Regions from separate parts of the Pseudarthrobacter sp. MOO13 genome, predicted to be linked through region 1. Evidence: riboswitches for the same ligand, from Rfam matches in the RefSeq annotation. Region 1 holds a riboswitch; each other region holds the start of a gene.
What was found. A riboswitch is a leader RNA that binds a small molecule or an ion and turns the genes downstream of it on or off. The one in region 1 is predicted to bind S-adenosylmethionine.
Positions count from the first base shown of each region.

Region 1 (4,616 bases):
ACACCGCACCCGTGGACAGGGCCTCGACCACAGGGGGCAGGGAGCAGACCCGGCGGGACTGCTCCACCAGCGCCCCGGAAACCCCCGAACTGATGGTCAGGATCCCGGCGATCTCCTCCACCACGGACATCTCCGCGAACGTGCGCTCCTCCACCGGGGCGTCCGGCGGAAGCAGAGCATGCTGGATCTCAACGGCATCCGCCACATCCCGCGCCTTCACCGCCGCCAGCTGGGCCTCCAACCGGGCCACCACCTCCAGCCGCCCCAGACATGACTCATACCGCCGCTGCAACACATCCACTTCAGCACCAACATCGGCGCCGGAACAAAGCGCAGCATCCTCCCGAACCAGCCCGCTGAGCGCAGCGACAGAGGCAGAGACACCCTCCATCACCACCGCCAGATCCGCACCGATTCCCATAAACACATCATCCAACCAGGGTCCGACATTTATGGAGGAGGCTTGTGGTTCAGCGCCCTTCCGCATAATTCAGCGATCCTCCCCGGGAACGCTTAAATGAATTCGGCCGCCATCGGGTGGTGACGCCGTTGTCACCACCCGATGGCGGCCGAAGCTTTTTGGGCGCACGGCCCTAAGGCGCTCTCCGGAACTACGCCGGAGAGCGCGCGGGATGGTCAGATGGTGACGGCCCCGTTGGCGGTTTCAAATGTGACGGACAGGATGCCGGGAGTGCCGTGCGGCGCTACCCACTCGACCGCAACGTCTTCAAGCGGCTTCTCCACCGGCTCGCCCAGCCACTCGGTCACCCGCGACGCGGAGCCGGCAATGGTCAGGCAGCTCATCTTGAGGTTGCTCTCGTAGGCATTGGAGGGGTGCAGGGACGGGTCGCCTTCCCATTTGAGCATGTAGGGGACCTGGGGGTCTGCAATAAGGCCCAGGATGCCTATCTGCTTCCAAACGAGTTCGCGGCCATCCGGGAACTTGCGGTTGCCGTTTACGGCAGCTCGGCCCAGCCGTTCCTCGAACGGGGCAAGGTCGTCCACTTCAACGCACCAGCCCATCCAGCCGCCGCCCGCAGCGGAACGGGCACGAACTGCCTGTCCGAACGGTGCTTTGTCCGAAGCCGGGTGGTCCAGGACCTCCACAACTTCGAGGTATTTGTGCCCGGCGAGGGGGATGATCATATTCCGGGTGCCGAACCGGGGGTGGACCCCGCCCTTCACTGCCTCAACGCCGAGGGCAGTTGAAATACGTTCGGTAGTGGCCGCGAGGCCATCGTGTTCACAGGCGTAAGAGACGTGATCCATGCGCATGGCAACATCTTGGCACTTTGTGATCGGGCTCTCAGCTAAGGGTGCCCTTACTTGGATTTGCGTCCCTGGCAGTGGTTGAAGAAGCCCCCGGCAGGTCGGGTTCAGCTTGCGATGTAGTAGCCGAAGGTGTCGGCGATGAGTTGGACGGTGCCGGCGGAGTTGTTGGTCAGGGCGATGGTTCCGTCGGCGGCAACGGGGGTGATGACCAGGTTGGGGGTGGTTTGGTCGGTGTTGAAGTTGAGGTTGGAGGTTCCGGGGGTGGGGGTGCCGCCGGCGTGGACGGTGATGTTGCCGAAGCTGGTGGGTGAGGTGACGGTGACGTTGACGGCGACGGCGGAGACTCCGGTGGTGGGGATGCCGCCGTGGCCGGTGACGGGGACGCGGATGGTGGCTCCGGGTGCGACGGGGCCGCTGATGCCGCCGGTGCCGTAGCGGGTGTCCAGCTGCCGGAAGGGCGCCTGCGACGAGAATGCCCCCGGCAGGCGCGGGCTGGCAGGCACGTGCAGCAGTTTGTTTGGCGTTCCGGCGCCGGCACCGGCGATGGTTCCCGGAACAGCCGTCGACAGGACGGTGTCCGTGACCTGCGCAGGCGTGAAGAGCGGGTGCCGGGAGAGGATGAGGGCTGCCGTGCCGGCAACGTGCGGTGAGGCCATGGAGGTCCCGCTCAGCGATGCCGTGGCCGTCGACGACGTGTTCCAGGTGGAGGTAACGGCCACCCCCGGGGCGTAAAGGTCCACGCACTGGCCGTAGTTGGAGAACGAGGCCTGGTGGTCCGAGGAGTCGCTCGCGGCCACCGTCAAGGCGGACGGGACCCGGGCGGGCGAGGACGTGCAGGCATCCGTGGCCGAATTCCCGGCCGCGACGACGACGGAAATTCCATCGTCGACGACATTCTGGACTGCGGTGTCAAGGAGGCTGCTGACCGGTCCGCCAAGGCTCATGTTCACCACGGCCGGAGTTCCTGCGGCATGGTCCCCGGCAATCCAGTCGAGTCCGGCGATGATGTCCGAGTAGTAGCCGGACCCGTCGCAGGCCAAGGTCCGCACGGGCACGATCGTGGCGGATTTGGCCACGCCGTAGACGGTTCCGGCGATGATCCCCGAAACGTGGGTGCCGTGTCCGTTGCAGTCACTTGTCCCGCCGCCGTCGGAAAGTGCCGTCCATCCCGCGGCAACCCGTCCGCCGAAATCCACGTTCGAGGCGAGAACTCCGGTGTCAACCACATAGGCGCGGACACCGAGGCCGGAAGCGTCATACGTGTAGGCGCCGGACAGTGGCAACGCCTGCTGGTCCAGCCGGTCAAGACCCCAGGGCGCGGGTTTTTCCGTGGCGGAAATCGTCGATACCGCATCGGGTTCCACGGCTGTTGCCTTGCCGGACCGCAGCAGTGCGGCGGCTTGCGCCGCCGTGGCTTTGATCGCCGCTCCGTGCAGGGCCTTGCTGAACGTGTGGTCGACGGCGACCCCCTGGGAACGAAGGTCGCGCGCCGCCGTTGGGACGTCAGTTCCCGCCGGGAACTGGACCAGGTAGCGGCCATTGGGGCTGTCGGGAGCGGACGAGGGAGCGGCGGCGGGCGCGGTGGCTGCCGCTGGCGGCGCCGAGGCTTGCACTGGTGTACCGCTTGAGCAGAAGGCGACGGCGGACAACAGTGCGGCGGCAAGGGCCAGGCGCAAAGACTGGGGCAACGGAATCGAATTCCTTTGTGCGTGGTTGGGGGGCGACGGGATAACGTCGTCCGGCTTCCACGGTATCCGGGCCAGGACGGCTGGCGGCCAAACCTCGGGCGATCCTTCGCATTATTTGTGGAACCTTGGAAAACCTCCACATCGGACTGCCATCGCGCCCGGATCCGTCCCCCGCCCGTCGGCTGAGACCCCCACGGCCCGCACACAGCGGCAAGACCATGTTCGTCACAATGCTGTCCCGGCCGGAGTGATGTTCCTACACTGGGCGCAGGTCATGAGTGCCAGCGTTAAGCCCCGGCTCGCTGGCCGGCAACCCTCCATCCGCGGTGGGGTGCCCCGGGTGAGGACCAGGCTGTCCGGCAATTGCCGGAAGCAAGCGCGGCCCGTGGTGCTCCCAGCATGCCGGGCCCATGTCATAGGAGACTGAGATGTCCAACGGATGGTCCTTCGAAACCCGCCAGATCCATGCAGGCCAGGAGCCTGACAGCGCCACCGGGGCCCGCGCCCTTCCCATCTACCAGACCACGTCCTTCGTGTTCCCGAGCGCCGAGAGCGCAGCCAACCGTTTTGCGCTGGCCGAACTGGCGCCGATCTACACCCGCATCGGCAACCCCACCCAGGACGCGGTGGAGCAGCGGATCGCCAGCCTCGAAGGTGGCCTGGCCGCTTTGCTGCTGAGCTCGGGGCAGGCCGCGGAGACCTTCGCCGTCCTGAATATCGCCGAGGCCGGGGACCACATCGTGGCCAGCCCCAGCCTGTACGGCGGCACCTACAACCTGTTCGCCCACACCCTGAAGAAGTTCGGCATCGCGGTCACCTTCGTGGAAGATCCGGACAACCTGGATCAGTGGCGGAATGCCGTTCAGCCCAACACCAAACTGTTCTTTGGCGAGGTGGTATCCAACCCGCGCCAGGACGTCCTGGACATCGAAGGCATCTCCCAGGTGGCCCACGACGCCGGCGTTCCCCTGATCGTGGACAACACCCTGTCCACGCCCTACCTGATCCGGCCGCTGGAGTGGGGTGCGGACATCGTGATCCACTCCGCCACCAAGTACCTGGGCGGTCATGGCTCGGCGATTGCCGGCGTCATCGTCGACTCCGGCAAGTTCGATTTCGGCAAGGACCCCGGCCGGTTCCCCGGTTTCAACACCCCGGATCCCACCTACAACGGGCTGGTCTACGCCCGGGACCTTGGCGAGGGCGGCGCACTGGGCGCCAACCTTTCCTACATCCTCAAAGCCCGTGTCCAGTTGCTGCGCGACCTTGGCTCGGCGGTTTCGCCCTTCAACGCCTTCCTGATTTCGCAGGGCCTGGAAACGCTGAGCCTGCGGGTGGAACGGCACGTTTCCAACGCCACGGAGGTGGCGCGCTGGCTGGAGGGAAGGGACGACGTCGAATCGGTCGCCTACGCGGGGCTGCCGTCCAGCCCCTGGTACGAACGGGGCCGCAAGTACGGGCCCAAGGGGACCGGCGCCGTCGTCGCTTTCAACCTGGCCGGGGGCGCGGAGGCGGGCAAGCGCTTCGTCGACGCCCTGGAACTGCACTCGCACGTCGCCAACATCGGCGACGTCCGTTCGCTTGTCATCCACCCGGCGTCGACCACCCACAGCCAGCTCTCGCCCGAGCAGCAGGTGGTGGCCGGCGTCAATCCGG
Region 1 covers NZ_CM177848.1:2,713,773-2,718,388, reverse strand. Annotated here, with positions in the region: gene AC4EEO_RS12560 (HNH endonuclease signature motif containing protein) at 1-421, opposite strand, end outside; gene AC4EEO_RS12555 (VOC family protein) at 637-1,275, opposite strand; gene AC4EEO_RS12550 (S8 family serine peptidase) at 1,377-2,960, opposite strand; SAM riboswitch class IV at 3,231-3,345, shown strand; gene AC4EEO_RS12545 (bifunctional o-acetylhomoserine/o-acetylserine sulfhydrylase) at 3,389-4,616, shown strand, end outside.

Region 2 (4,616 bases), 850 kb from region 1:
GCGGCGAAGGCAGCCATCGAGGGCTAGATACGACTAATTACGACGACGGCAGGTCACCTTCCCAGCGAAGGTGACCTGCCGTCGTCGGTGGTTGAGCCGCGTCGAAACCCTAGGCCTGGTGGGCGATGCCGGTGCGTGCCATGGCATCGGCGTACGCCGTGTGCATGTCCGCGAGAAACTCCTCCTGGCGGGCCGGTGAACCGGCGAAGGCGCGGCCACTCAGGGAGCGGACCTTGTAGGTCTTGAGGCCGCGGCGCCACAGCAGCGGGACTTCGGTCTTCAGCAGCAGGTTGGCCAGGCGGTTTGCCTCCGTGCCGTGCGCCACGATCACGGAAGCGCGGGGGACCAGGGCGAGGAACTTCAGCAGCGGTTTCAAACCTGCCTGCACCTGGTCCGGGGTGAATTTTCCGTTGGCCTCGCCCGGGACGTGCCACGGGTGGACGTTCCAGGGCATCACGAATTCCGGGCGCAGGCCCAGCTTCCACTGGATGCCCAGCATGCGGGTCGCGGCGTCCTGGTCACCGGCAGTGATGAAACCGGACTGGTCCATCTCGCCAATATTGGAGTACAGGCTGATGATGCGGCATTCCTCAACATCGTGCATGGGGTCCACGTAGGGCACCACGGTTCCGGGCTTCGCTTCCTGCAGGGAATCGCACAGCTCGTTGACAGCGGCAACGCTGGGCTCGTAACGGCGGCTCATGAGCTGTTCGTGGAATGTTTCGGGGGCCAGTGCGGTCATGAAGGGCTGGTTCTCCTGCGGGGATTGATGTTGCGTCCACCGCCGAAAATGGGCGCACGGTGGCGCAGCTCATCAACGGTGGTTAGTTGGGGTGGGCCGATTCCGGGTCGGCCTTTGCCAGTTTACCAAGCCCGGAGAAACGAAACGCCGGTCCAGCGCACCTCATTCATGGCGCAGTGGACCGGCGGTCATTCCCGGAAGGGGCGGATAACTACCAGAGGCGCCCGGTGGCGCGGCGGGCGCCCTCGCCAAGAGCCTCCAGCTTGGCGAATGCGATCTGCGGATGCACCCGGCCGCCCAGGCCGCAGTCGGTGGACGCGATGACGTTCTCGCGTCCCACCAGCTTGGCGAAGCGGACAATCCGGTCCGCCACCAGGTCCGGGTGCTCCACCACATTGGTGGCGTGGGAGACGACGCCGGGGATGATGACTTTGCCCTCAGGAAGGGTGGTGTCCTCCCAGACACGCCATTCGTGCTCGTGGCGGACATTGGCCGCCTCGAAGGAGTACGCGCCCGCGTTGACCTGCAGCACTGAGCCGATGATGTCGGCGAATGGGATGTCCGTAGTGTGCGGACCATGCCAGGAGCCCCAGCAAACGTGCAGCCGGACCTGTTCCTGCGGAAGGTCCCGCAAGGCCCAGTTGGTGGCCTCGACGCGCAGCTGGATGAACTTCAGGTAGTCCTCCAGGGACGGCTCCGGGTTGATCTGGTCCCAGCTCTCGGCCAGGGACGGATCGTCGAGCTGGACCGTCAGGCCGGCGTCGATGATGGCTTTGTATTCCTCGCGCATCGCATCGGCGCAGGCGTAGACGAGCTCCTCATCGTTCTTGTAGTACTCATTGGCGACGCGGGCGCAGGAACCGGGGGAGAGGGACGCCACGAATCCTTCGCTGAGGCCTGCCGCGGCGAGCCCGGTCTTCAGGTTCTTGATGTCCGAGGCCACCAGGTCATGGCCGGTATATGTCAGGGGCCCGGCGATCTTGGGTTGGGACACGCTCTTCCGGTGCGCCAAGATCCCGGAGGAGGGATCGCTGTACGCCTCATTGAACGCCTGCCGGTCCCGCCGGTCGGGGAAGGACGTCAGGACAACGTTTCCGGGGGACGACCGCCGGACTTCGGCTTCAGCCCACCGGTCCACGGTGGTCGGCTCCAGGCCGCCGAGCCGGGCGAAGGAGTAGTTCCACCAGGCCCCGTAGTCCACGGAGTTGGACATCGTATGCCCGTACTCGCCGTCGTTGGGGATATCGATGCCCAGGTCCTTCTGGCGCTGGACCACGCCCACAACGGAGTCTTCCAGGAGCTCCAGGAACGCCGGGGTGATCCCGTCGGATTCCTTTGCGGTGTTGGCTGCGATGAGTTCATCGGTGCGAGGCAGGGACCCGGCGTGGGTGGCGCGAATATGGTCGGTGTTGAGGGGCATGCTGGAATCTTCCTTCCATCGGTCCTGGCAGTAGCACCTTCGGCCGGCAGCTTTCCTGCCGGACCGTGGTTGCTGCGGCGTCATTGAGCCAGGTCTCTCAGCCGCTCCGGATGGTCCACTATTACCTAAATCCATGAACCGCCCGTGGGCAAATGCGGTTCAGAATACGGCGGATCAGTGTTGGGCGGTGGCGCTCCCCGGCAAGAGCCCAACCCGTTCCCAGGTTTTGTCCAGTCTATTGACAGCTTTCGTCAAGCTTGGTTGGCTGTCTGTCACGGGCCGTGATGGGGAACATGGCGGCTGAACGCACCCGATGCACTCGAAAGAGGTAACGCACTGTGACGAAATCTTTGAGGACCCTTGCCGTATCCGGCGCGCTGGCGCTGGCCGTCTTCGCCGGGTCCGCCCCGATGGCCCACGCAGTTGGCGAAGGCCCCAACTACGGCGGCAACGGCCAGATCACCACAAGCAAGCTGGCTACGTACAGTCAGATGGTCTCCTTCCTTAAGGACCAGGACGCCAAGCAACCGGCCATGGAGCTGGAAGTGATCGGCCAGACGGTCAAGGGCCGCGATATCCACCTGGTCAAATACATCTCTGACCCGGCCAAACCCACCATCCTCTACCTGACCCAGCAGCATGGCAACGAACAGCTCACCACCGAGGGCGCCATGGAGTTCATCAAGCACTTGGGCACCGGCAAGTCGTCCGGCATCCTGGACGGCGTCAATATCCTGATCGTGCCCATGCTCAATGCCGATGGCGCCATGGGGGACGTGAATTTTTCCTTGGACGACTACCTCGCCAAAGGCGACCGCCACCTGACGCGTTACAACGCGGAGGGCGTGGACCTGAACCGGGACCACGTGGCCAAGGTCCAGCCGGAGACCCAGGCCCTGCACAGCAACGTGATGCGCAAGTACCGCGTCGATTACATGATCGACCTGCACCACCAGGGCACCCGCGCTGAACGCGACGGCAAGCTGGTGTCCGGGTCAATCCTGTACCCCACCACCCCGAACGCCGATCCCGCCGTCGTCGAGAAATCCAAGCGGCTCGGCGCCGTGGTCTTCAACAACGTGGACTCCACCGGCTGGGGCCACCTGGGCAAGTACCAGGGCGGCAGTGCGGAGACCATCAGCCGCAACGGCATCTCCGTGGAATACGGAATTGCCACCCTGCTTTTCGAGATGCGCGGCATGTCCGACCATTACCTGGACGGCTACGCGCTGGGGCAGCGGAGCAACGGCTACCTGATCAAGCAGACGGTCACCACCCTGACCTCCACCGCCGCGGCGATCGCGGACGGTTCCATTGCCGACGCCGACACCTCCTTCTGGGACACTCTCGCCGAACAGACGTCCCGGCCGGCCGGGGAAGCCGAGGACGAGTAAGGGACCAGGCCCGCCGCAGTCCCTTGCGGGGCCGCGGCGGGCCCATCGAGTGGACAAAGTGCCTGATCCGCTAAACTTGGGTGGTAAGAGCCCCGGAACTCTTGCATCGCTGAGCCGCCCCGCGGTCCGGCGACGGCCGGTCTGTTCGGGGCATTCTCATGAACGGCGCTGCGCAGGTCCGCTCCCCGCGGCCGGACCCGGGCAGCCCGAACGAATGGGGGAGGATCCCATGCCAGCAATTGTGATCGTAGGAGCCCAGTGGGGCGACGAAGGAAAAGGCAAGGCCACCGACCTTCTGGGCGGCCGTGTTGACTACGTCGTCAAGCCCAACGGCGGGAACAACGCCGGGCACACCGTCGTCGTAGGCGGTGAAAAGTACGAACTCAAACTGCTGCCCGCAGGCATTCTCAGCCCCAACGCGGTGCCCATCATCGGCAATGGCTGCGTGGTGAACCTCGAAGCCCTTTTCCAGGAGATCGACGGACTCCAGGCCCGCGGCGCCGATACCTCGCGGCTCCGCGTGTCCGCCAACGCCCACCTGGTGGCCCCCTACCACCAGGTGCTGGACAAGGTGACCGAACGTTTCCTCGGCAGCCGCGCCATCGGAACCACCGGCCGCGGCATTGGCCCCGCCTACATGGACAAGGTGGCCAGGCTGGGCATCCGTGTCCAGGACGTCTTCGACGAATCCATCCTCCGCCAGAAGGTGGAAGGCTCGCTGCGCCAGAAGAACGAGCTCCTGGTCAAGGTCTACAACCGCCGCAGCGTTGTGGTGGACGAGATCGTTGATTACTTCCTGTCCTTTGCCGACCGCCTCCGCCCGCTGGTCATCGACAGCACCCTGGTCCTTAACACCGCCCTGGACGAGGGCAAGGTGGTCCTGATGGAGGGCGGCCAGGCCACGTTCCTCGACGTCGACCACGGCACCTACCCATTCGTGACCTCCTCAAACCCCACCGCCGGCGGCGCGTCCGTGGGCTCGGGCATCGGCCCTACCCGGATCTCCCGCTCGATCGGCATCATCAAGGCCTACACCACCCGCGTTGGGGCCGGACCGTTC
Region 2 covers NZ_CM177848.1:3,563,197-3,567,812, reverse strand. Annotated here, with positions in the region: gene AC4EEO_RS16235 (DUF3151 domain-containing protein) at 1-27, shown strand, start outside; gene AC4EEO_RS16230 (uracil-DNA glycosylase family protein) at 110-742, opposite strand; gene AC4EEO_RS16225 (cobalamin-independent methionine synthase II family protein) at 954-2,162, opposite strand; SAM riboswitch class I at 2,175-2,279, opposite strand; gene AC4EEO_RS16220 (M14 family zinc carboxypeptidase) at 2,501-3,556, shown strand; gene AC4EEO_RS16215 (adenylosuccinate synthase) at 3,786-4,616, shown strand, end outside.
Region 2: another riboswitch for S-adenosylmethionine. It lies ahead of AC4EEO_RS16225 (cobalamin-independent methionine synthase II family protein); the one in region 1 lies ahead of AC4EEO_RS12545 (bifunctional o-acetylhomoserine/o-acetylserine sulfhydrylase).

Region 3 (4,616 bases), 1.8 Mb from region 1:
GACGTAGCCCGTTCCCTGGTGGATTACCTGGCGCCTGTCCTCCAGGAACAGGGCGAACTGGCCATGGCCCGGCAGGGCGTGGAGCACATCATCGCCCGCGGGACAGGGGCCGCCGAACAGCGCCGGGCCCGCGACAGGGCGCTGGCCGGACCGCCTCCCGAAGATATGGGCTTCGGTGCAGTGGTCCGGCACGCCGTAGACGCCACCATGCGCGGCGCCCTAGATCTTTCCGGCGTGGAAGACACCCCGGAACTGCTGCGGGTCCGCCAGGCCTGACGCCTTAGATCTGTTTCAGCGCCTGTTCCAGGTCGCGGATGAGGTCGTCCGCGTCCTCGAGCCCCACGGACAGCCGGACCACGCCGTCGCTCAAGCCAATGGCGGCCCGCCCCTCCGGCCCCATGGCGCGGTGCGTGGTGGTGGCGGGGTGGGTGATCAGGGACTTCGAATCGCCCAGGTTGTTGGAGATGTCGATGATCCGCAGCCCGTCCAACAGGGCGAAGGCCGCCTCCTTGCCGGAGCGCCCGCCCGAGGGCGCCAGCTCAAGAGTGAGGACCGTGCCGCCGGCACTCATCTGCTTCGCCGCCAGCTCATACTGCGGGTGCGATGTCAGCAGCGGGTACTTCACCCAGCTCACGGCAGGCTGCTCCTCGAGCCACTCAGCGAGCCGCAGGGCGGTGGCCGAGGAGTGCCGGACGCGCAGGCTCATGGTTTCCAGGCCCTTGGTCAGGACCCAGGCGTTGAACGACGAAAGCGCAGGACCTGTGTGGCGCATCAGCTGCTTTACCGGGCCGTCGATGAACTCCTTGGTGCCCAGGATGGCACCGCCCAGGACCCGGCCCTGCCCGTCGATGTGCTTGGTGCCGGAGTACACGATGACGTCCGCGCCCAGGTCCCCGCAGCGCTGCAGCAGGGGAGTGGCGAAGACATTGTCCGCAACTACCGTGGCGCCGGCGGCATGGGCCAGTTCGCTCACCGCGGCGATGTCCACGATTTCCTGCATCGGGTTGGACGGGGATTCGAAGAAGACGGCGGTGGTGGGCTTGGACAGGGCCTCGCGCCACTGGTCCAGGTCCGGGCCATCGACGAAGACCGTTTCCACTCCCCACCGCGGCAGGATCTCGTTCAGGATCACGAAGCATGACCCGAACAGTGAGCGGGCGGCCACCACGCGGTCACCGGCTGCAAGCAGCGCGCCCAGGGCCGTGAACACCGCGGACATGCCCGACGCCGTCGCGAAGCAGGCCTCGGTGCCTTCCAGCAGCCTGAGCCGTTCCTGGAAGGTGGCCACGGACGGGTTGCCGTAGCGCGAGTACACAAAGCGCTCGTCCTCGCCGGTGAAGGCGCGTTCGGCCGCGGCCGCGGATTCGTAGACGAACCCGGAATTCAGGAAGACGGCCTCTGAGGTTTCCTGGAAGTTGGTGCGGTCCAGCCCGCCGCGGACAGCCTGGGTGTCGGGGCTCCAGCCGGGGGCATCTTGATTGAAAGTCACTTAGTTCTTTCCGAGGTTGGTGGGCAGGCCGCGGTTCTTCCAGCCGTTGACGGTCCGTTCGCCGTAGCGGTCAGGTTCCCCCTCGAAGCCCTCCAGGACGTTGTAGGAAGTGAAGCCGGCCTGGGTGGCCGCCACGGCCGCGGCGATGGATCGCTGGCCCGAACGGCAAAGGAACACGAGCTCAGCGCCCGGGTCCTCAGGCGCCTGCTCCTTGAGGTCCTTCACGAAATCGGGGTTGGGGATGCCGCCGGGGAAGGTCCACTGGATGAAGAGCGGATCGTTGTCCGTTGCCTTGGTATCCGGAATGCCAATGTGGGCCCATTCGCCCTCGGTGCGGACGTCCACCAGGATGGCGCCCTGCTCCAGCTTGGCCCACGCTTCCTGCGGCGTCAGGTCTCCCGCGTAGCTCATGCGTGGCCCTCGCCGTCGAACTCGCCTTCCAGGTCGTCAACGGCCGTGGCCACCGCGGCGTCAGCCGACGCGATGGCGGCCGGGAGGACAACGGCCTGGGCCACGATGACGCTGCTGCCGTTGAAAGTGGCCGCCGGGCTGCCGTGCAGGACGTAACCGTCCGCAAGCGCAGCCGAGATCCGCTCACAGAAGGAGCGGTCGTCCGGGCCCGTAATCAGGCGGTAGGACAATTTTTCGTCAGGGGCGGGTGCGTCAGACACGACGGATCTCCTTCTTTCACGCTTGCAGCTCGAATCGGTCGATATGCCAAGTATTCACCTGAGGCACCCCGCCGCGAGAGGAGGGTTGCCGACCGGCCAGTCAGGGCTTAACACCGGTACTCATTACTCCCCAAAAACGTAACACCTGCGCCGCCAAGCCGCACGGCCGCCGTCGTCATGTTCTGTAATTGAGAGCCCGCGACCACCGCGTCACGGGAACGCGGCAGGGCGGCCGGGCCGATAAAGTTTCTACCGGGGGCGCCGCCCTGCCGTCACAGTGGGAGTACCGGGGGGTCTTGCCAGCATGCGAGCAGCAACATCGCACCACCAGGCCGGCCGTCGTCGTGCCCGTCACCGTTCCCCCGGGGCGTTCCTGGCCGCCGCCGTCGTCGTGCTCCTGGCGCTGCTGGCGCCCGCCGGTGCTGCGCAGGCGGCCTCCGCGGAACCGGACCAAGGCAAGCCGTGGCTGGGTGCCGTCCTTGAATGGGGCGAGGATACCGCCGCCGGATTCTCCGACCGGCTGGGTGCGAGCCCGGCCGTGTTTGGCCACGACATCGGCCTGCCGTTCCGCGACTCGGACCGGAACAACATCGAGGGGTTCCTGCAGCAGGCCTCGGCCAAGGGCGCCCACGCCATGCTCACCGTGAAGCCCACGGTGCCGCTGGACCAGATCGGCGCCTCCGAAGCGGAAGCCTTCGCCGGCAAGGTCCGCGACCTGGCCTCCGGGTTCAAGGGCCGGCTGTTGATCCGGTTTGCGCCGGACATGAACTCGAGCTGGGTGGCCTGGGGGCAGCAGCCGGCCGCCTACCGGGAGGCCTTCAAGGCGGTCGCGGCAGCGGTCAAAAAGGACGACGGCGGCCGGGCCGCCATGGTCTGGGCGCCGTACCTGGGCAAGGACTACCCCTTTGACCGGAGCAGGAATGCCCCGCAGCCTGGAAGTGACGGCTTCGCCCTCCTGGACACCAACGGCGACGGCGCCTGGAACGGCTCCGACGCCGCCTACGCCCCCTACTATCCGGGGGACGACGCCGTGGACTGGGTGGGCCTGACTGCCTACCATGACGACACTGCCGGCGCCGCTGCCGTTAACACCGTGCCGCGTGCCGGTGAACTCCAGGAGATGCTGACCGGCGCGGGCAGCGAGAACTTCTACAGTGCCTACGCGGAGGTCCGCAGGAAGCCGCTACTGCTCCAGACGTCGGCGTTCTACAGCCCTGCCGCGGGCGGACCGCCGGAGGCGGATATAAAGACGGCCTGGTGGGACCAGGTGGTGGGTACCGCCACCTCGCCGGCTTTCGCCAGGACGGCGGCGGTGGTGTGGGACGAGCGCACCAGCACCCGGGATACCGGCGTGGCCAGCATCGTTTGGCTGCTCACCGGAAATCCCGCCATCGCCAAAGCTGCGCTGGACCGGCTGAAGTCCTCTGCCGTGGTCACCGGGCCGGTCACCGATGTGGCCGCGGACGGATCGTATGTCCGGGCCAACACCCTGTCCGGGGCTGCGGTCTGGACCGTGGCCGTGGCGATGGCCATCCTCCTGGCGGCGCTGTGGCAGATTCCCCGCCGGGTCAACGCCGCCACCGCATGGAGCTACCAGGAGCCGGGAAACAGGGACTCGCGCGTGGATCTGCTGCGCGGGATGGCCATTGTCTTCGTGGTGGTCAACCACCTGGGCCTGGTCTCGCTGTTCCAGCTGCTCACCCAGGAGGCCGTGGGCTTCGTATCGGGTGCCGAACTCTTCGTACTGTTCTCCGGCCTGGTGGTGGGCATGGTCTACGGGCCGAAGGCCAGGGAAGACTTCGGCAAGGTTGTGGACCTCACCTCCCGCCGGGCGGGGAAGCTCTATGTGACCGCGCTGTCGGTGCTGATCGGCGTCTTCCTCATCGCGCAGCTTCCGTTCTTCCACACCGAGGCCTTGACCACGTTCGTGGACCAGGGGACCGGCGGGGCCGGGCATAACGGTGCCGGCCGGACGTACGACCTCTACGCCGGGATGTCGTCGCTGTTCCAGTTCCCGGTGCCGCCCCAGGTCCTGCCGGCCATCCTGCTGCTGCAGTTCGGGCCCTGGCAGTTTAACGTGATGGGCCTGTACGTGGTGTTGCTCCTGGCCAGCCCCTTGATCCTGGCCCTGTTGAACCGCGGAAAGGCCGTATGGGTCCTGGCGGTATCGCTGGCGGTGTACGCCGTGGGGGCCGGAACCAGGTTCAGGATTTTGCCGTCGCAGTTCGAGGACTCTTTTCCGCTGCTGGTGTGGCAGGCGCTGTTCGTGCTGGGGCTCGTGGTGGGATACCACCGGCGCAGCATTATCGCGTGGTTGTCGGCCCATGCCTGGGTGGTGGCCGCCTGTACTGTGGCTGCAGTCGCCCTGGCCTTCCTATCCTGGGGCAACCCCTACTTGGCCAACAACTACGACGTCCGGCTGGCGCTGATGCCGGACGCCACCTACCGGGCCATGT
Region 3 covers NZ_CM177848.1:106,673-111,288, forward strand. Annotated here, with positions in the region: gene AC4EEO_RS00420 (glutamate--cysteine ligase 2) at 1-276, shown strand, start outside; gene AC4EEO_RS00425 (O-succinylhomoserine sulfhydrylase) at 281-1,489, opposite strand; gene AC4EEO_RS00430 (rhodanese-like domain-containing protein) at 1,490-1,900, opposite strand; gene AC4EEO_RS00435 (DUF1737 domain-containing protein) at 1,897-2,160, opposite strand; SAM riboswitch class IV at 2,174-2,288, opposite strand; gene opgC (OpgC domain-containing protein) at 2,465-4,616, shown strand, end outside.
Region 3: another riboswitch for S-adenosylmethionine. It lies ahead of AC4EEO_RS00435 (DUF1737 domain-containing protein); the one in region 1 lies ahead of AC4EEO_RS12545 (bifunctional o-acetylhomoserine/o-acetylserine sulfhydrylase).

Region 4 (4,616 bases), 1.3 Mb from region 1:
TTGTCCTGCCATTCAGTGAATGAATAGATGACCTTGACGTAGTCCTCGATGGAGGAGGATGGCGCGCTGGTCTTCACAGGCTCAAGCCTACCGGGTTCCCTGCCGTGGCCGGGTCCGCGGGGCCTGCGGCGTCGGGCAAACCCATCCCGTTACGCCTTCACGGCGCGCCACGCCAAGGTGAGGTAGGGAAGATCGAGTTCCTGGTCGGGCGGGTAGGCCAGATGGTCGTGGAGGTACCAGTCCAGGTTCGCCAGGACCTTGGCCCTGGTTGCCTCGCCGGCGCGCAGGTAATAGCTCCGGGACTTGGTGAGTTCCATCAGGTCCGTGGTGGTCACCTTGTCCTGCCAGTGCGTGACATGCCCTTCGAGCCCGGTGAATTCGGGCCCCACCACCGGCTTGTGGCCCGGGCGGTACACATCGCCGGCGTGCATGATCCTGGAGAGCCTGTGCACCCACGGCACCGAGGTATCCAGTTGGTTCCAGATGAGTCCGAGCGTTCCGTGCGGGCGCAGGACGCGGGCAAGTTCGGTGCTCGCAGGCAGCGCGTCGCACCAGTGCCAGGCCTGCGCCACGGTGACGACGTCGAAGGAGGCTTCGGCCAGCCCCGTCGCCTCCGCGGTCCCCGCCACGGCCGTGGCAGCAGGGCAGTGTGCCGCGAGTTGGGCGAGCATGTCCGTGGAAGGGTCGACGGCGGTTACCTCCAGGCCAAGCTCCAGCAGCAGGGCCGTAAACTTCCCGGTACCGGCCCCGACATCGAGTGCGTCACGGGCCTGCGCCGGGACCAGCCACCGGGCTGATTCCACGGGGTAGCCCGGCCTGACGCGCTGGTAGTGCCGTCCGCCGTCGCGGAAACTGCCGCCAAGTTCCCGCCGGCGCCCGTGATCAAGCTTGGGGCCACCCCGAACCACGCGTGGACTCCTTCAATTCCGACTGTTGATGCCCCTCGAATTTACCGCACCCCCTTTGGACATGTGCTGGGGGAGCAGGAGCGGGAGGTGCCCTAGTCGTCGATACAGGGGGCCGCACCGGCCGTGCCCGGGGTGTTGGGTGCCCAGTGCGGGTAGGTGCGGGAGTCGTTGGCGGGCACCCAACGGCCTGCGTCAACCACGTAGTCCCAGCCCAGCCCGTTGCTGCGCAGTGCGCGGATGCCGGCAAGAAGGCGTTCGGCATCCTCCAGCCGGGATCCGACGCCGAAGCTCGCCCGGAGTGATCCGTTGGGCAGGCCCAGGCGTTTCAGCAGTGGGTGGGCGCAGAAGCGTCCGTCCCGCAGGCCCACGCCGTGCTCCGCCGAGAGGTAGGCGGCCACCAGCCCGGCGTCGTAGCCTGCAACCGAGAAATTGACCACGCCGATGGTGTCCGTTTCCGGATTGGTGTCCTTGAAGATCTGGTGGACGGTGACGCCATCGATGCCCTGGAGGCCCTCCACCAGGAAGGAGCGGATGGCGGACTCGTGGGCGTGCCAGCGTTCCTGGTCCAGTTCCGCGATCACCTGGGTGGCGCGGGCCAGCGTGGCGGCTCCCAGGACGTTGGGCGATCCCCCCTCATGGCGGGCCGGGCCGGTGGCCCAGCTGACGCCGTCGAGCCTTGCTTCCTTGACGGCACCGCCCCCGGCCAGGTGCGGGACACCGGCGTCCAGCCAGTCAGCACGTCCCACCAGGACGCCTGCGCCGAACGGCGCGTAGAGCTTGTGCCCGGAGAACGCAAGGTAGTCGACGTCGTCCGTGCTGATGTCCACCCGGCGATGCGGCGCAAGCTGGGCGGCGTCCACCACGATCCGTGCGCCGTACTGGTGCGCCAGCGCGGCCAAGGCCCGGATGGGGAGGATCTCGCCGGTGACGTTGGAAGCGCCGGTGACGGCCAGCAGGCTGACCCCGCCCTGCTCAAGTTCGGTGCGGACTGCCTCCAAAGTGCCGCTGATGGTATCCGCGGCGACAATGCTGCGGTGCGGGACGCCCTGCCAGGGCAGGAGGTTGGCGTGGTGTTCGATGTCCAGGTAAAGGACATCTCCGGCGGGGCGGCCGTCCGCCAGCGGCAGGCAGCCGGCCAGCAGGTTCAGGGAGTCGGTGGTGTTGCGGGTGAAGATGACCGAATCGCCGGGGCGCCCTCCCACGAAGTCGCGGACAATGTTGCGTGCGTTTTCGTACACTGAGGTGCTGATCTGGGATGCGTAGCCGGCGCCCCGGTGGACACTCGCGTAGTACGGGAGGATCTCGTTCAGGTACGCGGACACCACTGACAGCGCCGGTGCGGAGGCGCCGTAGTCGAGGTTTGCGTAGCGGACGTGGCCGCCGGAGATCAGCGGCGCCTGGATCTCGGCGCCGGTGACCGCGGCGAGGGGCCGGCCGGCGACGGCCTGTCGCGGATCCGCCGCGGCGGCGTTGGCGGTGGCGGAAAGGGGGGAGACGGTGGCAGTTGTCACAGAGACCTCACTTGGATACAGGACTCCGGCACAGTGGAATCCGCGCTTGCCGTATCCGCTCCGGACCGGCCTGGTCGTCACCCGGGGCACCCCACCGCGAATGGAGGGTTGCCGGCCAGCAAACCGGGGTTTTGCGCTGGCACTCGTGACCTGGATAAAAGCGTAGAACATGGAATGGGCAGGACTAAAGCCGCGGCAATTGTTAAGGCTTTTGTTACGCCCTGCCGAAGAAACGGCCGCGGACGCCCCCTCAAGGAGGCGTCCGGCGTCGTATTGTTCGATTATTGTGCCGCTAGGGCGACTGCTGGAGCAGGTCGTCGAGGTCCGGGTTCAGCCGGTGCAGCACCTCTGAATGCAGGATCGAGTTCGTGGCCAGGGCATTGCCGCCGAACGGGCCATCCTCGCCTTCGAGGGACGTGAAGCGGCCGCCGGCCTCCACCACGATCGGTACCAGGGCAGCCATGTCGTACAGGTTCAGTTCGGGTTCGCAGGCGATATCCACCGAGCCTTCCGCCACCATGCAGTAGGACCAGAAGTCTCCGTACGCCCGGGTCCGCCACACGTCTTCCGTCAGGCCGAGGAAGTCGTCAAGGTTTCCGCGTTCCTTCCAGCCGCCCAGGCTGGAATAGGAGAGGGAGGCGTCGGCCAGGTTTGAGACGTTGGAAACCCGAAGCCGGGTGGCGGCGGCCAGGGACCTGCCCATGTACGCGCCCATGCCTTTGGCAGCCCACCAGCGCTTGCCCAGTGCCGGAGCGCTGACGACGCCCACCACCGGCTCGCCCTCGTCCACCAGGGCGATCAGCGTGGCCCAGACCGGGACGCCGCGGACGAAGTTCTTGGTCCCGTCGATGGGATCGATGATCCAGCGCCGCGAGCCGTGGCCGGTGCTGCCGAATTCCTCACCCAGAACGGCATCGCGGGGCCGGGAGCGGGAGAGTTGGCCTCGGATGGCCTCCTCGGCCGCCTTGTCGGCGTCGGTGACCGGCGTCAGGTCCGGCTTGGTCTCGACGTGGAGGTCCAGGGCCTTGAACCGGCTCATCGTCTGGTCGTCCACGGAGTCGGCCAGGACGTGGGCCAGGCGCAGGTCATCGTTGTAACTCGAAGCGGGTTGGATCATGGTTCCAAACTACCGTCTGCGGGCGTTTCTGCCGGGAGAACGCGTCAGTTGACGCTGCCAAGCTCCTTCGTTTCCTGTGCTTCCATCCTTGGATCGGCGCCGAGCAGCCGCCGCAGGGACGCCAGGCGGGCGGCGCCGGTAGGGCCGGCGTGTCCGCCGTCCACCCACTCGTCCAGCCCGCAGTTGACCGCCGTTGCCGTGTGCTTGCAGCCCCGCTCGCAGTTTTCGATGCCCGGGGAGAGATCCGGGAACGAGCGCAGGATCCTGTCCGGGTCCACGTGCGCCAGGCCAAAGGACCGGATCCCCGGGGTGTCGATGATCCAGCTGCCGGGCGGCGCGTCCGCGAGCCGAAGTGCCAGCGCCGACGACGACGTGTGCCGGCCGCGCCCGGTGACGGCGTTGACGCCGCCGGTGGCGCGCTCGGCGCCCGTGAGTGCGTTCACCATAGTGGATTTGCCCACCCCGGAATGCCCCAGCATCACGGTGACGGTGCCGTCGAGGTGTGCGCGGAGGGCGGCCACCGCAGCGCTGTCCAGCCGGGCGGAGAGGCCGTCGTCGGACCGCGCGTCGATCCCGGAGGCCTGTGCGTCGGCGGTCTTGCTGATGATGACGGGGAAGTCCAGGTGCGTGTAATTGGAGAGGAGCTCGGCGGGATCCTTGACGTCGGCCTTGGTCACCAGCAGGATCGGCGCGATCCCGGCGTCGTAGGCCGCCACCAGGGCGCGGTCAATGAAGCCTGTGCGGGGCTCGGGGTTGGCGGCCGCCACGACGATGACCAGCTGGTCCGCGTTGGCCACCACGGCGCGCTCCACGGGGTCGGTATCGTCGGCACTGCGGCGAAGCAGGGTGCGGCGGTCCTGAATTTTCACCAGCCGGGCCAGCGTGTCCGGGGCTCCGGAGACATCCCCCACCAGGGAGACGAAGTCGCCGGCCACCACGGGATTGCGGCGAAGCTCGCGGGCCCGCGCAGCGATGACCACCCGCTCATTGTCCGAGTCCTCACCCACCACCGCGGTGTACCGCCCACGGTCCACCGTGATGATCCGGCCGGTTACGGCGTCATCGTGGCTGGGGCGGTCT
Region 4 covers NZ_CM177848.1:1,372,210-1,376,825, forward strand. Annotated here, with positions in the region: gene AC4EEO_RS06425 (metal-dependent transcriptional regulator) at 1-77, opposite strand, end outside; gene AC4EEO_RS06430 (class I SAM-dependent methyltransferase) at 150-908, opposite strand; gene AC4EEO_RS06435 (aminotransferase class V-fold PLP-dependent enzyme) at 1,001-2,419, opposite strand; SAM riboswitch class IV at 2,457-2,570, opposite strand; gene hisN (histidinol-phosphatase) at 2,712-3,536, opposite strand; gene rsgA (ribosome small subunit-dependent GTPase A) at 3,581-4,616, opposite strand, start outside.
Region 4: another riboswitch for S-adenosylmethionine. It lies ahead of AC4EEO_RS06435 (aminotransferase class V-fold PLP-dependent enzyme); the one in region 1 lies ahead of AC4EEO_RS12545 (bifunctional o-acetylhomoserine/o-acetylserine sulfhydrylase).